3 regions of the Luteibacter yeojuensis genome follow, and region 3 is predicted to be linked to each of the others. Evidence: predicted binding sites of a transcription regulator. Region 3 holds the regulator's gene; each other region holds the start of a gene.
What was found. Region 3 encodes FliA, which starts transcription of late flagellar genes. Its sites were predicted from a motif close to TAAAGTTTNNCNNNCNNNGGCCGATAA; they were not measured.
Positions count from the first base shown of each region.

Region 1 (5,100 bases), on a different contig from region 3:
GGCATCGACGCGGGTTACGACGTCATCGTGGCGAATCCGCCTTTCCACCAGGGACGCGCCGACGATCCTTCGCTGGGCCGCGCGTTCATCGCGGCGGCCGCCCGGGGGCTTGCCGGAGACGGCAGCTTCTGGATGGTCGCCAATCGCCACCTCGCCTACGAGGCCACGCTCGACGCCTGCTTCGCCAGCGTGCGCACCGTCGTCGAGCGGGACGGTTTCAAGGTTGTCGAAGCCAGGGAGCCCCGCCGATGAAACTCGTCCGCCTGCTGGCGAACCTCGGCTACGGCAGCCGCAAGCAGGTTGCCGCGATGTTCCGCGAAGGCCTGGTCACCGACGCCGCGGGCGAGGTGCTGTACGCCGACGACAAGGTCGAACACGCCGACGTGCGTTTCGACGGCGAACCGCTCGATCCGCCGCAGGGCATGCTGCTCATGCTCAACAAGCCCACGGGATACACCTGCTCGCGCAAGGACGTGGGTCGTCTCGTCTACGACCTTCTGCCGCCGCGCTTCGCGCTGCGCAACCCGGTGCTGTCGACGGTGGGGCGGCTCGATCGCGACACGTCGGGCCTGTTGCTCTTCACCGACGACGGGCAGCTGCTGCACCGGATCATCTCGCCGAAGGCCGCGGTGACGAAGGTGTACGAGGCCACCCTGGCCGCCGACCTGCGCGGCGACGAGGCCGCGACCTTCGCCGCCGGGACGCTGATGCTGGAGGGCGAAACGGACCCGCTGGAGCCCGCCGTGCTGGAGGTGCTCGGCCCGCGCCGCGCGCGCCTCACGCTCATCGAGGGCCGCTATCACCAGGTGCGCCGCATGTTCGCGGCGGTGGGCAACCACGTGGAGACGCTGGAGCGTGTGGCCCTGGGAGGCCTCACGCTCGATGGCCTGGCTCCGGGCGAATGGCGCCCGCTGACGATCGAAGATACCGCCCGCATCTTCCTGTAAGGCTGCTACAGAGTAGTAGTATCGGGGTTCCCTCGAATCCCAGGAGTGCGCGATGAACCGTATTGCCGTTGCCATGGCCGGGTTGCTCGTTTGCGCCGGCGCACACGCCGCCGACAAGAGCGTGACCGTGCCGATGACCCTCGTCACCGCCAATGGGGAAGGCGCCTCGGTCGGCAGGATCGTCGTGACCGAAAGCGCGCAAGGCCTCGTCTTCACGCCCGATCTCAAGGGCCTGCCGCCGGGAGAGCACGGTTTCCACCTGCACGAGAAGCCGAGTTGCGCGCCCGGCGAGAAGGACGGAAAGATGGGTGCCGCGATCGCCGCGGGCGGCCATTACGACCCGGCGCACACCGGCATGCACGAAGGTCCGGATTCCACCGCCGGTCACGAAGGCGACCTGCCGAAGCTCGTCGTCGGTGCCGACGGCACCGACACCACGGCGGTCACCGCGCCGCGCCTGAAGACGCTGGCCACACTGAAGGGCCACGCGCTGATGATCCATGCGGGCGGCGACAACTACTCCGACAAGCCGCAGCCGCTCGGCGGCGGCGGCGCGCGCATCGCCTGCGGCGTGATCAAGTAAGGAAGCCATGGCGCAAGGCGGTCTTTTCGCGGCCGAGCCGCTCGTGATCGTCGACGACGAGCACGGGCGGTTCGCTTACGAGCCGGGGCTCGTCGCGCCGGGCGAGGCCGAGGCATGGTTCGCGAGCCTGTTTGCCGGCGTCCCTTGGGAGGCGCAACGCCGCGCGATGTATGGCCGCCAGGTGGACGTGCCGCGGCTGGTGCGGCATTACGCGCTGGACGCTCCCGATCTGCCGCCGGTATTGGGCGAGGCGGGCAGGGAGGTCATCGCGCACACCGGCGTGCCTTTCACCTCGGTGGGCCTGAACCTTTACCGCGATGGCCGCGACAGCGTGGCACCCCATAACGACCACCTCGAGGAACTGGCGGAAGGCGCTCCCATCGCGCTGCTATCGCTGGGAGCCACTCGGCGGATGTCGCTGCGCGAGCGGGAGGCCCCGAAGCGCGCTTTCGATATCGACATGGAGCCGGGCAGCCTGCTCACGATGAGCTACGCCACCCAGTTCCATTACGACCACGGCATTCCGAAGACGCGCGCGCAGGTAGGTCCGCGTATCAGCCTGGCGTTCCGTGTGCGGCCTCACGGGGAGGCCGGCGGTCGCCGCTATGTCTCCCGCAAGCCCGGGGTCCTGTAGGAGCCGCCATAGCGGCGAGAGGCAGCTTGCCTCGCCGCCTCGTTGTTCTGTCGGCTTCTCGCCGCCATGGCGGCTCCGGCACTTTCCTGGTTTCAGAACAGGTCGATGCTGCCAAGAGCCACCGGCGACGCCAGTTCGCCGCGTGCCGTCAGCGACTCGTACCCATGCACGCTGTCGCGTCCGTTCTGCTTGGCGAAGTACAACGCCTTGTCCGCACGGTCCAGCACGATTTCCGGGTAGTCGTTTTCGGTGATCCGCGCATAGCCGATGCTGACCGTCACGTGCCCCACCTGCGGGTAGGCATGCCCCGCCACGAACCGGCGGAAGCGGTCGAGCACCACGTGCACCGCCTCCTCGTCGCGCGCCGCGATCAGCATCACGAACTCCTCGCCGCCGAAGCGGAACAGCACGTCGCCCTGGCGGAAGCTGGCCCGCATCTGCTGGGCGAGCATGAGGATCACCTCGTCGCCATACACATGCCCGTAGGTGTCGTTGATCCGTTTGAAGTGGTCGATATCGAGGATCGCCAGGAAAAGCTGGGATACGTCGTCGGGAGACTGGCGCTGTTCCTTCCCTGCCGCCGTGGCGCCGCGGGAGCGCTGGCGCTGGAGCTTCAGCAGCCGCTGCAGGCGCTGTTCGAAGCTGCGCCGGTTATACAGGCCGGTGAGCTTGTCGCGCTCGCTTTCGTTGAGCAGGGCGATGTAGTTGCCGTAGATGCGGGCGAAGCCTTCCACCATCGAGCGGACCTCGTCCAGCGAGTCTTCCGCTTCGAGCATCAGCGCGCCGATGGCGGCGTGCTCGCGCTGGATGGGAATGACCAGCCGGCTGGTGCCGTCCTCGGTCACGTCGCTGATGGCTTCGAGGGTCTCCATGGCGCACACGATGGTGTCGATGGGATCGCCTTCGCGGCCCGGATCGATGGCCTCGACCACGAACCCGCCGCCGGGCTTGCGCGAGCACACGACGATGGAATCCACCGGATGCTGGAGGCTCTCGCCGCGCTTGCACAGCGTGACGCTGCTGACCGCCACCAGCTCCGCGAGCGACAGCACCATGCTGTGGTCGAGGGCATCGATGTCGCGGTGATGGGTGAACTCCGCCACGGAGGCGAGCAGGCGCGATTCCGGCAAGGTACCGGCGAGGGCGTGCCACGGAGCTTTCATGACGGCGCGTTTCCCGCCGCCGACCTGTCGCGATATGGGCTGTTGATTCGCACCGACCACTCCCTCCCCCGAGAGGGGCGCACCCCCGTGGCGGGCCCCATGTGCGTCTGTCCGGCGATCCAGGCACGGCAACCCACGTAGGTATGTCGGCCGGTGAGCCGCTAACTTTAGGGTGAAATCGGCAGAATGTAAAAAAATGTGATTGGGGTCACATTCGTCTTCTTCACAAATGTGAATGAATCGCGTAGGGAGGCTGTCCGGTCAATCGCCTTCCAGCCAGCCCCGCCATTTGAAGAACAGCACGGGCAGCAGGATGCTGACCAGGATGGCCGCGATCGCCATGGGATAGCCGAAGCTCCAGTCCAGTTCCGGCATCCGCTTGAAGTTCATGCCCCAGATGCCGGCCAGGATCACCGGAGGAATCGTCGCCACGGAGGTGACCGTGAGCACCTTCATCACATGGTTCTGGTCGGTGCTGATGAAGCCGAGACTGGCGTCGAGCAGGAACTGCAGCTTGTTGGTGACCTGGTCGTCGAACTCGTCCAGGGTACGCAGGTCGTGTTCCACCACGCGCAGGCGCACTTCCACGTCGTCGGACATCCACTCGGGCTTCTTGGCGCGGACGAACGAGACGATGCGCTGCACGCCCAGCATCGAGGAGCGGTTGCGCGCCTGTTCGCCTTCCAGGCGGCCTACCTCGAGCATGCAATTGCGCAGCGCGGGGGTGCCGATCCGGGTCCGCGTGAAGACGCGGTCGGAGAGCTTCTTCAGCTTGGCCGAGACGTCCTCCATGCGTTTCGCGGCCAGGTTCACGATCGCTTCGATCAGCGTGGCCAGTGCATCCGCGCTGGAATCCCATCGGTGCGCGTCGCAGCTCTCGCTGGCGAGGTCGAACGCGGGCGAGGCCTCGAAGCGCAGTGTCATCAGTACATGGTTGGTCACCACGATGCCCACGGGGGCCGCATCGCTGTTGCCGGTGTCGGCGAAATACGGGATCGACAGATACATCGCGTCGTCGTCCGTGCGGATCCGGCTGGACATCGCCAGGCTCTCGATATCGCCCCGTTCGGGAACGCGCAGGCCGGTGATCTCCGCGGCGCAGCGACGTTCCTCGTCGTCGGGTTCGATGAGGTCGATCCAGATCGGTGCCTGGGGTTTGCCCATGCCGGGCTTCCATAGCATGGGGCTCTCGTGTTGCCCGTGTTGGTGAATGATCAGCACGTTCGGAATCGTCCTCAGCTTGACCGCGTGGGCAGTTTACGCTTCCGTTGTCCGCGGGAAAGGCGCTGCCAGGCGCACGGGTTCGCGGCAACCCCCTTTCGCGTGCTTCCCACGCGGGGCGGAAAGCGAGCATGCTTCGCCCATCCTTCCGGAGAGCCCATCATGAGCGACATCGCAAAACCCCTCGAGATCCTTCACGACCGCGCGAAGCAGGAGTTCTGGGTCGTGGTCGACGGTCACCACTGCGAAGTCGATTACCACCTCGAGGGCAAGGTCATGGTCATCACCCATACCGGCGTGCCCGATCCCGTCGGCGGCAGGGGCATCGCGAACCTCTTGACCCGTTTCGCGGTGCAGGTCGCCCGGGCCGAGGGCTGGAAGGTACGTCCCGCATGTTCCTACGCCGAGCAATGGTTCAAACGGAATCCCGAGTACGCCGACCTGCTGGCGTAAGAACCGGCGGGAGCCGCTGCGGCGGTGAAGCGGGAGCACGTCCTTCCGCCGCGTTAGCGGCTCCCCGAAGGAGGCGGATCGACATCCGTCAGTGGTTAC
Region 1 covers NZ_JAAQTL010000001.1:1,219,044-1,224,143, reverse strand. Annotated here, with positions in the region: gene HBF32_RS05395 (class I SAM-dependent methyltransferase) at 1-252, shown strand, start outside; gene HBF32_RS05390 (pseudouridine synthase) at 249-947, shown strand; gene sodC (superoxide dismutase family protein) at 1,000-1,530, shown strand; gene HBF32_RS05380 (alpha-ketoglutarate-dependent dioxygenase AlkB family protein) at 1,538-2,164, shown strand; gene HBF32_RS05375 (GGDEF domain-containing protein) at 2,257-3,327, opposite strand; gene HBF32_RS05370 (CorA family divalent cation transporter) at 3,589-4,509, opposite strand; gene HBF32_RS05365 (GNAT family N-acetyltransferase) at 4,711-5,001, shown strand.
Region 1: HBF32_RS05375 (GGDEF domain-containing protein) is a predicted target of FliA. The motif match lies at 3,471-3,497, and genes of this name have one in related genera.

Region 2 (5,100 bases), on a different contig from region 3:
GCGCGGGCGACAGCGAAGCCGCCTTCCACGCCGCGCATGATCGCCATGCGGCTGTGCAGCCAGCCGTCCGTTACGAAATCCCAGGCCGGTACCAGCAGCAACTGCGTGTTCCGCTGCCCGTAGGCGACGGCGAAATCCTGGAAGTCCATGTCCTTGCAGATGGCCAGGCCGATACGGGGCCTTCCCGACAGTGTCACGAACTCGGTGCCCGGCGTGAACCTGTCCTCGAAACCGGGGATGAGGTGGTGCTTGTTGTACATGACGGGCGAGGCCGCACCCGGTTGGAAGACCATCGCCATGTTCCGCTCGATGCCGGGCTCATCCTGGTAATCGACGGCCACGTTGACGGTGATTCCGCTCTGCTGCGCGAATCCGGCGAAGGAGGGGATGGTGGCGGACGCGGCGAAGGTGCCTTCCGGTATGACGACCACCTGCGCGCCCTGGGCTGCGGCACGATCCAGTGCCGCGAGGTAGCGGTCCTTGCGGGCCTTGCCTTCCGGGGAATCCACCGCGGCCAGCTTGCCGGTCTGTTCGAGCGAGACGAGCCCGACGCGCACGCTGGACGCAGCCGGCGCGGCAAGGCGCCAGAAGCCGTAACCGAGGACGACGGCCAGGATCAGCACCGCGGTCCCGGCCATCCCGATCCGGGCCCTCGCCGGGACATCGGTGGCGCCCAGCATCGCCAGTGCGGTCGCGACGAGCAGGAGCAGCATGCCGATGCCCCAGATACCCGTGAGCGCAGCCAACTGGATCATCGGCAGCGCATTCATCTGGGTGTAGGCGATATCGAAGAAAGTGCCGTGCGGCGAGAGCAGGTTGTTGACGAACGCGAGCGCCACCCATGTGACGGGGACGGCGAGCAACGCAGCCAACGGTCGCCCGCGCGACAGAAGCCGCTTATGGAGGAGTACGCAGAGCGCGAACATCAGCCCGGGCAAGACCATCGCGTAGATGACCGTCACCAGCGGCAGGTGAATGTGCCCGTACAGGTATGACCACAGATTCCCCGAGCCGGCCGCCATTGCCAGGAAGGCGGCGGCGACAGCCCGGGAGGTTCGCACCCTCGACGCCAGCCACAGCACCGGAAGGGGCGCCAGCCACGTCACCCACCACAGCGGTTGGGTGCCGCTTCCGAACCACCAGCCGACCGCCGTCAGGGCGGTGGCCAGTGCCCAGGTCGACACGGCGGAACGTTCAGGTCGCGTAGGCATCGATCAGTCTTCCGGTGGAGGCGAGGTAGAAGGCCCGGAACCGCTTCTCGTCATGGCTGAAGCGGCCCGCCCGGTACAACGCGATGAGCCCGTGGGCGTGCGCCCACAAGTCCATCGCCAGATCCCATTCGTCGAGTTTCCGCAGCGTTCCCCCGGCCATGCCTTCCACGATCGCGTCCGCGATGAGGTTCAGGGTGGGCGAGCGACGCGCGCGGAAATCCTCGGGAAAGCGCCTGGCATCCTCACGGGGAAGTCCGAAGGCATGGTCGAACAGGTGCGGGTGGGCCAGTGCGTAGTCGAGGTACGACTCGAGCATGGCCAGGAGGCGCCGGCGCGGGTCGCGCTGACGCGCGTGGCTTGCCCAGGTCCGCGCGGCTTCCTCGAAGCTCTCGTTGGACAGCCTCTCCAGCAGCGCTTCGCGGTTGGGGAAATGGCGGTAGATCGCCATGGCCGACAGGCCAACTTCGGACGCCACGCGGCGCATGGTCACGGCCTCGGCGCCGTGGGCGTCGAAGAGGCCGTGGGCGGCGGCGAGGATGCGATCGGCTGTTTTGTCGGGAGGCATGTTTACACTGTAAACGTGTGTGCCGGCCGATGCAATGCCTTGGTATGGTTCAAGGGTTGCGAAGCCCGGCCGATAACGGGTAGGCGACTATTCGCGGCCGAGGGCCGCTACGGGGGAAGGCTGCCATGAGCGTCGACGACGCACTGCTCTGCGAAGACTCGGGGGTCTACAAGACCTTGCTCGAGTCCACGCGTGCGATTCCCTGGAAGATCGAATGGGCGACGCTGCGCTTCGCGTATATCGGCCCGCAGATCGAGGCGCTTCTCGGCTGGTCCGCCCAGTCGTGGCTCACCGTGCAGGACTGGGCCGACCGCATCCACCCGGAGGACCGCGAACGGGTCTTCAATTTCTGCGTGGCGCAGTCCCAGGCGGGCATGGACCACGAGGCCGATTACCGCGCCCTGCGCAAGGACGGCGAGTTCGTGTGGATCCGCGACGTGGTGCACGTGGTGCGCCATGCGGACGGTACCCCGGAAGCGCTGATCGGCTTCATGTTCGACATCAGCGAGCGCAAGCGCACGGAGGAGCGCCTCCTCGACATGCAGCGCGAACTGGAAGAACTGTCGTACAAGGACGGTCTTACCGGCGTTGCGAACCGCCGCCGTTTCGACGTGGCGATGGAAACGGAATGGCGCAACGCGCAGCGCTTGCGTCGGCCGGTGTCGCTGATCGTGCTCGATATCGACTACTTCAAGCAGTACAACGACCATTACGGGCACCTGGAAGGCGACGAGTGCCTTAAGCGCGTGGCGAAAGCGCTGGAGGGCGTCCTTCGCGGTCCGCGCGACCTGCTCTGCCGCTTCGGCGGCGAGGAGTTCGTGCTCCTGCTGCCCGACACGGACGAAGGCGCCGCCATGGCGCTGGCCTGGCGCTGCCTCGACCTCGTGGACAAGGCACTCATACCCCATGCCGGCCACGGGCCCGGGAAGCGGTTGACCCTGAGCGCCGGCGTGAACGCCGCCGTGCCGAAGGAGCATGACGAGGTCAACCCGTTCATCGCCGTCGCCGACCGGCGCCTCTACCTGGCGAAGGAGCGCGGCCGTGCTCGCGTCGTGACCGACGACGGTGTCCTTTAGTAGAGGACGCGTGCCCTCAGCGTGCCGTCGATGGCCGCGAGTTCGTTGCGCAGGGCCACGGCATGCTCCTCGGTGGTGGTCACGTCGATCACCACGTAGCCGACCTGCGGCGAGGTTTGCAGGTACTGGCCGTCGATGTTCACCGCCGCGCGAGAGAACACCTCGTTGACCCGCGAGAGCACGCCGGGAATGTTGCGGTGGATGTGCAGCAGGCGCCGGCTGGTGGGGTGTCCCGGCAGGGATACCTCGGGGAAGTTGACCGCCGAGAGCGTGCTGCCGTTGTCGCTGTAGCGCACGAGTTTCGACGCCACCTCGATGCCGATGTTCTCCTGCGCCTCGGCGGTGCTGCCGCCCACGTGCGGGGTGAGGATCACGTTGTCCATGCCGATCAGCGGCGACACGAAGGGATCGTCGTTACCCTTGGGCTCGACCGGGAACACGTCGATCGCGGCGCCGGCCAGGTGCTTCGACTGCAGCGCGGCGGCGAGGGCGTCGATATCGACCACGGTGCCGCGGGACGCGTTCACGAGCATCGACCCCGGTCGCATCCGCGCGATTTCGGTGGCACCGATGAGGTTCTTCGTCTGCGGCGTCTCGGGAACGTGGAGCGTCACGACGTCGGAACGTTCGAGCAGGTCTTCGAGACTGGCGGCCGCCCGGGCGTTGCCCAGCGACAGCTTGGGTTCGATGTCGTGGAAGACGACGCGCATGCCCAGCGACTCCGCGAGCACGCCCACCTGGGTGCCGATGTGCCCGTAGCCGACGATGCCCAACACCTTGTCGCGAACCTCGAAGCTGCCCGCGGCGGATTTCGACCAGCCGCCGCGATGGCATTGCGCGTTCTTCTCCGGAATGCGCCGCACCAGCAGGATCGTCTCGGCGATGACCAGTTCCGCGACGCTGCGCGTGTTGGAATAGGGCGCGTTGAACACGGGTACGCCGAGGCGTTCCGCTTCCAGGGTATCGACCTGGTTCGTGCCGATGCAGAAGCAGCCCACGGCAAGGAGGCGGCGTGCTTCCGCGAGCACTTCGGCGGTGAGCTGCGTACGCGAGCGGATGCCGACGATGTGCGCATCCGCGATGCGCTCCAGCAGGTCGTCGCCGGAGAGCGACTTTTCGTGGAACTCGATCTGGGAGTAGCCGGCCTGGCGGAAGACGTCGAGCGCGCTGCGGCTGACGCCCTCGAGCAGGAGCACCTTGATGTCTTCCTTCGGGTACGAGGTACGCTTCATGGCCGGCGCTTCTGTTCCAGGTGAAGGGCCTTCACTATGCCAGATCGCGACGGTCATGTTGCAGCGCATCGAAGGGGCTGGCACCCTCGACACGACACCGAGCGAGACTCCCATGACCGATCCGCGCCTGGCCGAGCTGACCCGCCTCTTACCCGACCTGAAGCTGTCGACGGACCCCGGCGACCTCGATCATTACGGCCGCGACTGGACCCGGCGCTGGACGCCCGCACCGCTGGCCGTCGCATGGCCCGCCTCCGTCGGGGAAGTGCAGGCCATCGTCCGCTGGGCGAACGGGCAGGGCGTGGCCATCGTCCCGTCGGGAGGACGCACGGGTCTGTCCGGCGGCGCGGTGGCGGCCCGCGGCGAACTGGTGGTCAGCCTGGACCGGATGAACCGCGTGCTCGATGTCGATCCCGTCGACCGCACGCTCACCGTCGAACCGGGGATCGCGCTGGAGGCCGTGCAGAACGCCGCGCGCGAGCATGGGCTGCTCTATCCGGTGAATTTCGCCGCGCGCGGTTCCTGCCAGATTGGCGGGAACATCGCGACCAACGCCGGCGGCATCCGGGTCGTGCGCTACGGCAACACGCGGCAGTGGATCGCCGGCCTCAAGGTGGTGACCGGGGCGGGCGATCTGCTCGACCTCAACCGGGGTCTGGTGAAGAACGCCTCGGGCTACGACCTGCGGCACCTGGTGATCGGTTCCGAAGGCACCCTCGGCATCGTGGTCGAGGCGACGCTGTCGCTCACGTCGCCACCGCCACCGTCGCAGGTGATGCTGCTGGCCGTTCCGGCGATGGATGCCCTGATGAAGGTGTTCGCGGAAGCCCGCCGCCGCCTGCGTCTGGAAGCGTTCGAATTCTTCACGGACAAGGCCCTGCGGTACGTGCTCGCTCACGGTGCGCAGAAGCCCTTCGCGGAAGAACACCCGTTCTACGTCGTCACCGAATTCGATGCCGCGGACGGACAGGCCGAAAACGATACGCTGGCGTTCTTCGAATACTGCGTCGGCGAGG
Region 2 covers NZ_JAAQTL010000001.1:57,108-62,207, forward strand. Annotated here, with positions in the region: gene HBF32_RS00260 (nitrilase-related carbon-nitrogen hydrolase) at 1-1,211, opposite strand, end outside; gene HBF32_RS00265 (TetR/AcrR family transcriptional regulator) at 1,195-1,776, opposite strand; gene HBF32_RS00270 (GGDEF domain-containing protein) at 1,902-2,852, shown strand; gene serA (phosphoglycerate dehydrogenase) at 2,849-4,084, opposite strand; gene HBF32_RS00280 (FAD-binding oxidoreductase) at 4,197-5,100, shown strand, end outside.
Region 2: HBF32_RS00270 (GGDEF domain-containing protein) is a predicted target of FliA. The motif match lies at 1,826-1,852, and genes of this name have one in related genera.

Region 3 (5,100 bases):
GGATCGTTCGTGCCGCGCGGGGCGAGGTTGGTGAGGCGGTTGCGGACCAGCACGAGTTCGCCGGCTGCGTCGACGAGGCCGTCGAGACGGTGCGTGTCGACGCGGACGGTAGTTTCGGCAGCGGAAGCGGCGCGCTTTTCGGGCTGAGGCTTCGGCGCCGGTTTTGCAGGCTCCGGCGCGGATACCGGGAGCGAAGGCGCCGCGGACGGGTCCGTTCCCGCGGGCGCGACGGCAACCGCGACACCGGGGGCGGCGGCACCGTGAAGGCTGTCGAGCAACGCCTCGAATTCGTCGTCGCTGATGGTGTTGCCGGCCGCCGCCGCGGGTGCCGGTGCGGGCACCGGCGCCGGCTCGGGGGCGGCGGCATCCGGCTCGGCGCCAGGCGCGCCGGTGCCGTAGAGCGAATCCAGCAGCGCCTCGAACTCGTCGTCGGAGATCGTGCCCGAGGAGGTGGGTGCCGGGTCGCGCTCGTTGCGCGCGGCGTCGAGCATCGCCTCGAATTCGTCCTCGATGGGATCGTACGGACGCGAGGGCACCGCCGCCGCGGGAGCGGCGATCGGCGCGGCCAGCGCCACGGGCGGCGCCGAGGCGGCACGGCCCGGGATCAGCAGGCGGTCGAGCAGCGAACGCGGCGCGGCGTCGATCGGCACGCCACCGTCGGCGGCGCGCATCATGTCGTTGAGGAGATCGAGCGACTCCAGCAGCGCGTCCATGAAGCCGGCGTTGAGCACGACGGCCCCGTTGCGCGCTTCGTTGAGCAGATCCTCGGCGCGATGGCACAGCTCCACCATCGGGTTCAGGCCGAGGAAGCCCGCGCCGCCCTTCACGGTGTGGAAGGCGCGGAACACCGCGTTCAGCAGGTCGACGTCGCCCGGCGACGACTCGAGGTCCACGAGCTGTTCGCCCAGGCTCTCGAGCAGTTCGCGTGCCTCGATCAGGAAGACGTTGAGCAGCTCGTTGTCCAGCTCCACGCTCATAGGGCGCTCAGAAGCCGAATTCGCTGAGGAGGCGATCCACTTCGTCCTGGCTTACCTTGTCGGCGGCTGGCGCCGCCCCGCCCGCGAGGGAGCCGGTCAGGCGTACCAGTTCCACCAGCGAGGATTCGACCTTGGCCATGAACGCCTCGACCTGCGCGACGCGCTGGCCGGAGAGGTCCTGCCACGACTGGGCCTCCACCATTTCGCCGAAGCCGATGTCGCAGCTCTGCGCGAAGTCGCCCACGCGCACGGCCAGCGCCGTGGCGTTGCCGGCGAAGGCCGGGTCGGCCTGGTCGAGCACCAGCACCTCGTCGGCCTGGCGGGCGAGCGCCTGGGCCTGGGGGCGCAGCTTCTCGCTGAAGTCGAGCGTGCGATGCGCGGCCTGCGAACTCATCTCGAGTACGTCGCGCAGGTGCTTGCGCGCGTCGCTCATGTTGCCCGGCACACCGTCGTGCGAGATGTCGGCGGCGAGGCGGCGTGCGGATTCGTGCAGGTCGCGGGCGAGATGACCCAGGGCCAGGAACAGGTGCTGCTCGCGGGTGCGGAGGAGGTTGTCGAGCGCCTGCTCGAAGGCGGCCGGGTCATCTGCGTCGAGCAGCTCGCGCAGTTCGGGAGCCACGTCGTGGCCGGTGGAAAGCATCGTGTTCATGGGTCGTTCCTTAGCCCGCGGCCGCAGCGAGACGTTCGAAGATCTTGTCGAGTTTTTCCTTCAGCGTGACCGCGGTGAACGGCTTGACGACATAGCCGTTCACGCCGCTCTGCGCGGCGGCGATGATCTGGTCGCGGTTGTTCTCCGCCGTGACCATCAGCACCGGCAGGGCCTTGAGCGCGGCGTCGGCGCGAATCGCGCGGAGCAGGTCGATGCCGGTCATGTTCGGCATGTTCCAGTCGGTGACCACCAGGTCGAACGGCTGCGCGCGCAACACCGCCAGGGCGGCATTGCCGTCCTCGGCCTCCTGGATCAGGGTGTTGGTGAACCCCAGCTCCACCAGGAGGTTCCTGACGATGCGTCGCATGGTGGAGAAATCGTCCACCACGAGGATCTTCATGTTCTTGTCCAAAACTTCTCTCCGCCTTGCTGCTGCGCGTTCGTCAATGCTTTTCTTTCCAACCCGACATGCGTGCGCGGAGGCGGATGAGGGCCTGGCCGTGGATCTGGCACACCCGCGATTCGCTCACACCCAGCACCGCGCCGATTTCCTTCAGGTTGAGTTCTTCATCGTAGTACAGCGACATGACCAGCTTTTCGCGCTCGGGCAGCCCGTCGATGGACTGCGCCAGCGCGTCGCGCAGGCCTTCCTGTTCAAACAATCCGTCCGGACCCGCGGCATCCGGGTCGGCCACGTCGATCGCGGCGCCTTCGTCGCCTTCGGGCGCCGTCAGGCTCAGCAACCGCGCGCTCGCCGCGTCGGCCAGGATCTGGTTGTATTCCATGGCGTCGATGCCCAGCCGCTTCATCACTTCCGCGTCGTCGGCGTCGCCACCCGTCTCGTTTTCGATCTGCCTCGTCACCTCCGCGACCTCGCGCAACTTCCGATGGACGGAACGCGGGGTCCAGTCCGTCTTGCGCAGTTCGTCCAGCATGGCGCCACGTATGCGGATACCCGCATAGGTTTCGAAGCTGGCCGCGCGAGTCGGCGAGTAATTTCTTGCGGCCTCGAGCAGTCCGATCATCCCGGCCTGCATGAGGTCGTTTGCGTCCACGCTCGGCGGCAGCCTGCCCATCAGGTGATAGGCGATACGGCGCACCAGCGGCGCGTGGGTCTTTACCAGTTGATCCGCCGGGATACGCGTGATCTCGAGATATTCGGTCGCGACGCTCACAGTGGCAGCCCTCCTCCCAAGTGGGACCGCTCGGCGAAAAAGCCGATGCGGCCCTGTGCCCGGGGCTCGGGTTCACCCCATGTATCGACCGACCTGGCCAGATTCTTGAATCCGACCGCGGACCGGCTGCTCGGCCAGGCGTCGACCACCGCCGACTGGCGGCGGATGGCCTGGCGCAGGTATTCGTCGTGCGGGACCATGCCCATGAAATCCAGGGACACGTCGAGGAAGCGGTTGGTCACCCGCGCCAGCTTCTCGAACAGCTGGCGGCCCTCCTGGGCGTGGCGGACCATGTTGGCCACGATGCGGAAGCGGTTCACGTCGAATTCCCGGCTCATGACCTTGATCAGGGCGTAAGCGTCGGTGAGCGAGGCCGGCTCGTCGCAGACCACCACCACCACCTCGTCGGAAGCCGCCGCGAACATGGACACACTGTCGGAAATGCCGGCCGCGGTGTCCACGATCAGGTACTCCGGCGCCAGCGGGTATTCGTCGAAGGCCCGGATGACCGCCGCGTGCTCGATGTTCGGCAGCTGCGCCATGCGCCGCGCGCCGGAGGTGGCCGGAATCACCTTCAGGCCGTGGGCGGCCTCGAGGATGAGGTCCTCGATCCGGCACTCCCCTTCCAGCATGTGGCCCAGGTGGCGGGTGGGCTGCAGGCCGAGCAGGACGTCGATGTTCGCCATGGCGAGGTCGGCGTCGAGCAGGAGGACATCACGGCCGCCCATCGCGAGCGCCATGCCGAGGTTGACCGCCACCGTGGTCTTGCCCACGCCACCCTTTCCACCGGCGATCGCGATGCTGCGGGTGGGGCGACGGTCGGCGAGCCAGTTGAGTCCGGCGGCCTGGGTGGAATCGACGTGTGTGCTCATGAAGGAAGTCACTGCCCGTGTGTTTCTGTCTATGGTCCGTTAGGCCGCTTAAGCCAGGGCCGGCGCAGCCGTGCCGAAACGTTCGGCAAGCAAGGCGTCGTCGGGTTCTTCGTTGCGCTGCTTCAACAGCTGTGCCGCGAGGCAGACGAGCTTGCGCGCATCGGCCGAGGCGATGTCCTCGGGTACGCGCTGACCGTCCGTCGTGTAGTCCAGCGGCATGTTGTGGCGGATGAGGGCCGAGAGCGCGCCGCCGATGAGCGGCGCCTCGTCGAGCTTGGTGAGGATGGCGGTCTGCGGCGCCAGCGGCGCGTAGGCCCGGATGGCGCCGTCGATGGCCTGGGCCTGCGCGTTGGCCGCGAGCACCAGGCAGACGCGCACGTCGGAGGTGGCGCGCAGCGTCTCGAACTGCTGCTGCAGCTTGGGGTCGTTGCCGGCCAGGCCGGCCGTGTCCACCAGCACGGTGTGCTTGCCGCGCAGCTGGAGGAGCACATTGCGCAAGCTGGTGGCATCGTGGGCGTTGAACACGCGCACGCCGAGCAAGCGGCCGTAATGCTCGAGCTGCGCGCCGGCGCCGATGCGGTACTGGTCCGCGCTGATCAACGCGACGTTCGAGGCGCCATGGCGCAGCACGGCGCGCGCGGCGAGCTTGGCGATCGTGGTGGTCTTGCCCACACCGGTGGTGCCGACCAGCGCGGTGACGCCACCGCCGGCCGTGTCGAAATGGCGTCCGCTGGTGCGGATGTTGCGCGAGAGCAGCCCCAACGGCAGGTAGCGGGCCTGGTCGGAGGTCATGCCCGGCGGCAGTTCGGCGCACAGCGCACGCGCGACGTCGCCGTCGATGCCCAGGCGGGTCATCTCGCGCAGCACGCGGGCGCGCAGCGGCTGCTCGCGATCCATCTGGTTCCAGGCGAGGGTGGAGAGCTGGACTTCGAGCATCTCGCGCAGGTTGTTGATCTCGGCGCGCACGCCGTTCACGGCGGCATCGTTGTTCGGCACGACGGTGGCCGCGCGCACCACGTCGGCCACGCTCGCGGCCAGCGCGGCGCTGGACTGGCGCTGCGGCGCATTCGCGCTGGCCGGCGCACCGGACTTCGCGGCGCGTTCCACTGCGGCCGCCGTGGCGGCGCGGGCCTGGTCGATGCGCGCGGCACGCTCGGCTTCGTCGCGGAGGGCGCGCGCCGGGACTTCCTCGCGCTTCGGCGACTCGATGCCGAAGCCGGCCTCGCGCACCAGCGCCTCGTCGTAGTCGAGGGCGGCGATGATCTCGATGCCGTCGTCGAGCCGGCGGGTGGACAGGATCACGGCGTCCGGCCCCTGCTCGTCCCGAACCTGGCGCATGGCCTGGCGCATATCCGGCGCAACGAATCGTTTGATTTTCATGCCTCTATCCTTTCCTCATCCTGGCGCCCTCATCCCGAAGCGCGCTG
Region 3 covers NZ_JAAQTL010000002.1:103,924-109,023, forward strand. Annotated here, with positions in the region: gene HBF32_RS15345 (chemotaxis protein CheA) at 1-977, opposite strand, end outside; gene HBF32_RS15350 (protein phosphatase CheZ) at 985-1,626, opposite strand; gene cheY (chemotaxis response regulator CheY) at 1,637-2,038, opposite strand; gene HBF32_RS15360 (RNA polymerase sigma factor FliA) at 2,070-2,801, opposite strand; gene HBF32_RS15365 (P-loop NTPase) at 2,798-3,673, opposite strand; gene flhF (flagellar biosynthesis GTPase FlhF) at 3,722-5,053, opposite strand.